Linked DNA regions of Aromatoleum aromaticum EbN1. The protein of the gene in region 2 interacts with the protein of the main gene of each other region in a pairwise test. Links are inferred from orthologs where the notes say so. Each region holds a gene or a part of one and is shown on either strand. Other genes may lie near its edges. The genes, in order: rlmB and tsaE.

The links.
Region 1: the proteins of tsaE (region 2) and rlmB interact in binary tests that used the Escherichia coli proteins (3 or more experiments, as listed by UniProt). The link is inferred for Aromatoleum aromaticum EbN1 from one-to-one orthologs.

What each region holds. Positions count from the first base shown.
Region 1 is NC_006513.1:730,407-733,710, reverse strand. Bases 172-3,163 are described here. They hold rlmB (23S rRNA (guanosine(2251)-2'-O)-methyltransferase RlmB), read left to right. Parts: upstream 172-1,296; coding sequence 1,297-2,031; downstream 2,032-3,163. Other genes in these bases: EBN1_RS03410 (type II secretion system protein), read right to left, coding at 3,099-3,163; EBN1_RS03415 (type II secretion system protein), read right to left, coding at 2,665-3,081; EBN1_RS03420 (general secretion pathway protein), read right to left, coding at 2,178-2,678; rnr (ribonuclease R), read left to right, coding at 172-1,130. In the rest of the region: more of rnr, read left to right, coding at 1-171; more of EBN1_RS03410, read right to left, coding at 3,164-3,304. UniProt on the Escherichia coli protein: Specifically methylates the ribose of guanosine 2251 in 23S rRNA.
Region 2 is NC_006513.1:2,639,859-2,643,137, reverse strand. The notes cover bases 267-3,233. They hold tsaE (tRNA (adenosine(37)-N6)-threonylcarbamoyltransferase complex ATPase subunit type 1 TsaE), read left to right. Parts: upstream 267-1,475; coding sequence 1,476-1,991; downstream 1,992-3,233. Other genes in these bases: EBN1_RS12545 (N-acetylmuramoyl-L-alanine amidase), read left to right, coding at 1,946-3,233; queG (tRNA epoxyqueuosine(34) reductase QueG), read right to left, coding at 402-1,493; murI (glutamate racemase), read right to left, coding at 267-306. In the rest of the region: more of murI, read right to left, coding at 1-266; more of EBN1_RS12545, read left to right, coding at 3,234-3,279. UniProt on the Escherichia coli protein: Required for the formation of a threonylcarbamoyl group on adenosine at position 37 (t(6)A37) in tRNAs that read codons beginning with adenine.

The DNA.
Region 1 (3,304 bases), 1.9 Mb from region 2 along the record:
GCATCGTCCCGGAAGTGCGCAACGACGCGCACCGCCTGATCGAGGAATGCATGCTCGCGGCGAACGTCTGCGCGTCCGAGTTCCTGCAGAAGCGCGAACATCCCGCGCTGTACCGCGTGCACGAAGGGCCGACTCCCGAGAAGCTCGAGAAGCTGCGCAACTTCCTCACCGAATTCGGGCTTGGCCTGGGCGGCGGCGACGAGCCGAAGGCGGGGGATTACGGCAAGCTGCTCGAGAAAGTCAAGGAGCGCCCGGACGCGCAGCTGCTGCAGACGGTGATGCTGCGCTCGCTGCGCCAGGCGGTGTATAGCCCGGACAACGTCGGCCACTTCGGCCTCGCGTACGAGGCCTACACGCACTTCACGTCGCCGATCCGGCGCTACCCGGACCTGCTCGTGCATCGCTCGATCAAGGCCGCGCTCGAGAACCGGACGTACGAGGCCGGCGACTGGGACCAGATCGGCATGCACTGCTCGGCGACCGAGCGGCGCGCCGACGAGGCGACGCGCGACGTCGTCTCCTGGCTGAAGTGCTATTACATGCAGGACAAGGTCGGCGAGGAGTTTTCCGGCAGCGTGTCGGCGGTGGTACCCTTCGGCCTCTTCGTCGCCCTCGACGACATTTTCATCGAGGGGCTGGTGCATATCTCGGATCTGGGCAGCGACTATTTCCACTATGACGAAACGCGCCACGAACTGGCCGGCGAGCGCACCGGGGCGCGTTACCGGCTTTCCGACCGCGTACGCGTGCAACTGGTGCGGGTCGATCTGGAGACGACCAAGATCGATTTCCGCCTGATCGAAGGGCCGCAGCGGCCGACCGAACGGGTCGGCAAGACCGCCAAGGAGCGCAAGCGGACCGAGAAGGTCGAGTTCGGTCACGCAGGCGAAGCAGCGGAAGTCGCCGAGGTCGCGACCGCGCTCGTCGATGCGCCGGCTGCCCCGCGGGCAGGACGCGGACGCAAGCAGGTCGCCGCGCTGTTCCAGCCTCCCGTAACGGTCACGCCTGACCAGCAGGCGGCCGCGCCGCAAGAGGGGGTCGCCAGGAAGCCTCGCAAGGCAAGGCCGGCCGGCGAACCGGCTACCGATAAACCCGCAACAGGCAAAAAGAAAGGCACCGCCCGTGGCTGACAAGCCCTCAAGCAAGCAACGCCCGATCCACACGACTGCAGCTGGCCGGCGCCCGGCGCATCAGCGAGGCGCCGGCTTCGGCGCAGACAGCCGCAGCCCGGTCCGAACTCGCGGGGAACCCGACGGGGGTGATGCTCCCGAGGCGCCTGCCGCCCGTGAAGGCCGGGTGGAATCGCGACTGATCTACGGTTTCCATGCCGTACTCGGCAAGCTCAGACGCGACCCGGAGTCGGTGTTCGAGCTTTACCTGTCCGCACAGCGCACCGATGCGCGCGCGAAAGACGTCGTGCGGCTCGCCGAGTCGCAGAACGTGCGCCTGATCCAGGCGGAGGCGGAGCGTCTCGATGGCATGGTCGGCACGCGCCGCCACCAGGGAGTCGTCGCGCGCGTCGATGCGAAGAGCCGCGAGCTGAAGCTTGCCGACGTCCTCGAAGTGCTCGAGGAAAACGCGCTGATCCTGGTGCTCGACGGCGTGCAGGACCCGCACAACCTCGGCGCCTGCCTGCGCGTCGCGGACGCGGTGGGCGCGCACGCGGTGGTGGCGCCGAAGGACCGCGCAGTCGGCCTCAATGCGACCGCAATCAAGGTCGCCAGCGGCGCGGCGGACAGCGTGCCATACGTCACCGTGACGAATCTCGCCCGCGCGCTGCGCGAAATGCAGGAAGCGGGCATCTGGGTCGTCGGCGCGGCCGGCGAGGCGGAGAAATCGGTGTACGAAGTCGACCAGAAAGGGCCGGTCGCGTGGGTTCTCGGCGCCGAAGGCGACGGCCTGCGCAGGCTCACGCGCGAGACCTGCGATGAACTCGCGCGCATCCCGATGCTCGGCACCGTCGAGAGCCTGAACGTCTCGGTCGCCAGCGGCATCTGCCTGTTCGAGGCGCGGCGCCAGCGTGGCAGCTGAGCCCGCCAGGCGCGAGACCGCGGGACAGCCGGACGAACGGGATTCCCGTTTCACGCAGCTTGCCCGCGTCGCATTGCAGCAAGGTGCTTCCGCAATTGCCCGTGTGCGCTACGGCCGAGGCGCCGCCGCGGCCGTCGGAGCTCTCGTCACAGGCTCTCCGCCGCCGGCAGCGCATCGCTCGCGCTGATCGGTTCAGCCGGCCGAAAGATCCATTCGTCGTAGCGCGCCGCACTGGCCGCGGCGGGGCCCAGCTCGGGTGGCAGATCGGCCTTGCGGATCGGTTCGCCGGTCGCCCGGCTGTGAATGCCGACGATCGCCTGGCCTTCCCGCACCAGTCCCCAGTCCGGGCGTGCGGTCAGCGGGTCGCGGTAGATGCGCCGCAGATGGCGTCTGACGGTCGGGAAGCGTCGATCTTCGACAAGTTCCTCGAGGCTCGTCGGCCACGCCGGAGCACCCGGCGAGTCGGCATGGTAGCGGCCGATCGCGCGGGCGATCTCGCTGCCGATGAAGAGGAGTTCGGCCTCGCGTTCGCGCGCCACCACTTTCTGCCACACGACTCCGACTTCGGCTGCGAACAATCCCAGCGCAGCGGCGGCAAACAGCACCAGGAGATAGGTGTAGCCGCGCTCGCGCCTACCAGTCCGCATAATTTCCGCCATCGGACGCCTGTCCCGCGGCGCCGCTGCGAATATCCCAGACACCTTCGTTTTCGCCGTCGCCATCGGGTGGCGCCAGGAGCTTCCACGTCGCGTCGGATTCGGTGATCGGGTCCTTTGGCACCGCGCGCAGGTAGCGCCGGCTCACCAGGTCGTCCAGATTCTGCGGATAGATCCCGGTATCGGCGCGGTACTTGTCGATAGCGTCGCGAACGACCGCGAGAGACTGGCGCAGCGTCGCTTCGCGCACCCGGTCCAGATGGTCGAAATAGCGCGGAGCCGCAATCGACAGCAGGGTCGCGATGATCGCCATCACCACCAACAGTTCGATGAGCGTGAAACCGGCTGGCCGGGACGGGCCGCGGGAAACGTTCGGGGAGCGACGCTCAGTCATGTCCGGTCCGGATATCTCTACCATTCGCGGTACGGAACACCGTTCAGCCCGACTCGTCGTGACAGCGAATGAATGTCGAAGACGTCCTCGCCTTCGGCCGGCGTCTCGGGCGGGCTCGCATAACTGCGAAGGCCCCAGGTGCGTTCGGCGGGCACGCTCGGGTCGGTGAAGAACGGATCGCGCGGAATGCGCCGCAGAAAATAGATTTTCCGGCTGTTCGGAT
Region 2 (3,279 bases):
CGCCCCGGCTTCGATGACATCCAGCACAGGGATGCTGCCCGCACGCTGGCGCACGGTTTCGGCCGCGACCGCAGCCATCGTGTTGCATGCCACGATCAGCATCTTGACGTCCTGTTGCAGCAGGAAGTCGGTGATCTGTTCGGTAAAGTGCCGGATCGTCGCGACCGACTTGACGCCGTACGGAACGCGCGCGGTGTCGCCGAAGTAGACGATATGCTCGAGCGGCAGCCGTTCCATCAGCGCGCGCACGACCGTGAGCCCGCCGATGCCGGAATCGAAAACGCCTATTGGTCGCGAAGAATTCACGAAGAAGCCCGGAACGGTTGGAAGCGCGCGATTCTAGCCGCAATCCGTGGGCGACAGACGGTGGGCTGCCTGGCAGGCCTTCGGCGAAATCCGCTTCAGGCCGCATCGTGCCGCTTCAGCGCCCAGGCGACATGCTCGCGCACCAGCTCCGACGGGTCGTCGGCCCGCGCGCGCAGCGCGGCGACGATGGCCGGCGAGGTGGGGGCATTGCCGAGCGCCACGGCGAGATTGCGCAACCAGCGCTCGAAGCCGATGCGGTAGATCGCGCTGCCCGCCATGCGCGTCGAAAAATCCGCCTCGGTCCAAGCGAAGAGTTCCACCAGGCTCGCGCGGTCGAGTCCGTGGCGCGGCGCGAAGTCGGGCTCCGCGGTGAGCTGCGCGAAGCGGTTCCACGGACACACCAGCTGGCAGTCGTCGCAGCCGTAGATGCGATTGCCGATCAGCGGTCTCAGGTCCTCCGGGATCGCTTCTTTCAGCTCGATCGTGAGATACGAGATGCAGCGTCGGGCGTCGACCCGGTACGGCTCCACGATCGCCCCGGTCGGACACGCGTCGAGGCAGGCACGACAGGAGCCGCAATGGGGTTTGGTCGGCACGTCGACCGGCAGCGGCAAGTCGGTGAAGATCTCGCCGAGGAAAAAGAACGAACCGGCCGAGCGGTCGAGCGTGAGCGTGTGCTTGCCGCGCCACCCCAGCCCGGCGCGCGTCGCGAGTTCGACCTCCAGCACCGGCGCGGAGTCCACGAACACGCGGTAACCGTGCGGCGCCTCGGTGGCGATGCGTTCGGCGAGTTTCTGCAGGCGGTTGCGCATCAGCTTGTGGTAGTCGCGACCGAGCGCGTAGCGGGACACGTAGGCCTGTGCGGGCTCATCGAGCGTCGCTTGAGCGGCAGCGGCCTGCGGCCAGTAATTCATCCGTACACTGATGACGCGCAGCGTGCCCGGAACCAGTTCGGCGGGGCGCGCCCGCTTCATGCCGTGGCGCGCCATATAATCCATCTCGCCGTGAAAACCGCTGGCGAGCCACGCCTCCAGGCCAAGCTCGGCGCCGGCAAGATCGATGTCCGCGATACCGACGGCGGCGAAACCCAGTTCCCTGGCCCATATATTCAGCTGCTCCGCGACGGTCGCGAGCGATTCGTGCGGCGCGGCGTGCCCGGAGGCACCCTGATGATTCGGATTCTTCACCCGGCAGATGATAGCGGCTGCGGATTCATCGCGCAGCTCGATGACGAAACCGACACCGAAGCTGCCGGCGCAGCGCTCGCGCCGGCGCTGCACCCCGGGTTGGTGATTTACCTGCGCGGCGACCTCGGCGCCGGGAAAACGACGCTGGTCCGCGGCGTGCTGCACGCACTCGGTCACGGCGGAAAAGTAAAAAGCCCGACCTACACCTTGATTGAACCTTATGTTCTTTCTAGATTAAACTTATATCACTTTGATTTTTATCGCTTCGCAGTGCCGGAAGAATATCTGGAAGCAGGTCTCGACGAGTACTTCGGCGACACTGGCGTGTGCCTCGTGGAATGGCCCGACAAGGCCAGCCCGTATCTCGCGCCACCGGACGTTGAAATGCGCCTCGTCGTCGCCGGAACGGGTCGGCGCCTCGAGGTCTCTGGGCTGACGGAGGCAGGACGGACATGTACAAGAAAACTGAACTCGGAATTGAACCGGCCTGCTCCGTGACGCCTGCCACGCCGAAATTCTGCCGGCGCGACCTTCTGAAGTTCGCCGGCGGCGCCCTTGTGCTGCTGGTGAGTCCGGTCGCCGCTGCCGCGAGCCTCGTGGCAGTGCGTGTCTGGCCCGCCGACGATTACACACGCATCACCCTCGAAGGCAGCCGCCAACTGAAGTTCAGCCACCTTCTCGTCAAGGATCCCGACCGCCTCGTGGTCGATCTCGAAGATGTCGAACTCGACAGCGTGCTGCAGACCTTGCCATCCAAGGTGCTCGAGTCCGATCCGTACATCCGGCTGATTCGCGCCGGGCAGAATCGCCCCGGCGTGGTGCGGCTGGTCGTCGAACTGAAGAACGAGATCGCTCCGCAGATATTCACGCTCGAGCCGGTCGGCGATTACCGCCACCGCCTGGTGCTCGATCTGTATCCCACCGTGCCGGTCGACCCGCTGCTGGCGCTGATCGAAAAATCCTCGCCGCTCGATGCCGCCGCCGGCGATACCGCAGCTGCGGGAAGCGACGACGCGCCGGTGCAGCAGGCGGCCGTGCAGGACAGGGCAAAGCGTCAGAAACGTCCACCCGCGAACCGGCTGCTCACGGTCGCGCTCGACCCCGGCCACGGCGGCGAGGACCCCGGCGCAGTCGGGCGGCGCGGCAGCTTCGAGAAAAACGTCACGCTGTCGATCGCACGCCGGCTGAAGCGGAAGATCGACGCCGAGACGAACATGCGCGCGGTGCTGACGCGCGACGGCGACTATTTCGTGCCGCTGCGCCAGCGGGTGACGCGGGCACGACAGGTACAATCGGACCTCTTCGTGTCGATCCACGCCGACGCTTTCGTCCGCCCCGAAGCACGCGGCAGCTCGGTGTTCGTGCTGTCGGAAAGGGGCGCCTCGAGTTCGGCCGCGCGCTGGCTCGCGCAAAAGGAAAACGACGCCGACCTGATCGGTGGCGTGAATCTCGCGAAACAGGAAGGTCATCTCGCGCGAACGCTGCTCGACTTGTCGCAGACGGCGACGATCAACGACAGCCTGAAGCTCGGCAAGGCAGTGCTGAACGAGCTCGGCGACATCAACACGCTGCACAAGGCGCACGTCGAACAGGCTGGATTCGCGGTGCTGAAAGCGCCGGACATCCCGTCGATCCTTGTCGAGACCGCGTTCATCAGCAACCCGGAGGAAGAGCGACGCCTGAACGACGACGCCTATCAGGACAAAATGGCTGAAGCGATCATGCGGGGCCTGCGCCGCTACTTCAAGGACAACCCGCCGCTCGGGCCGACCCGGGTCGCGCAGCT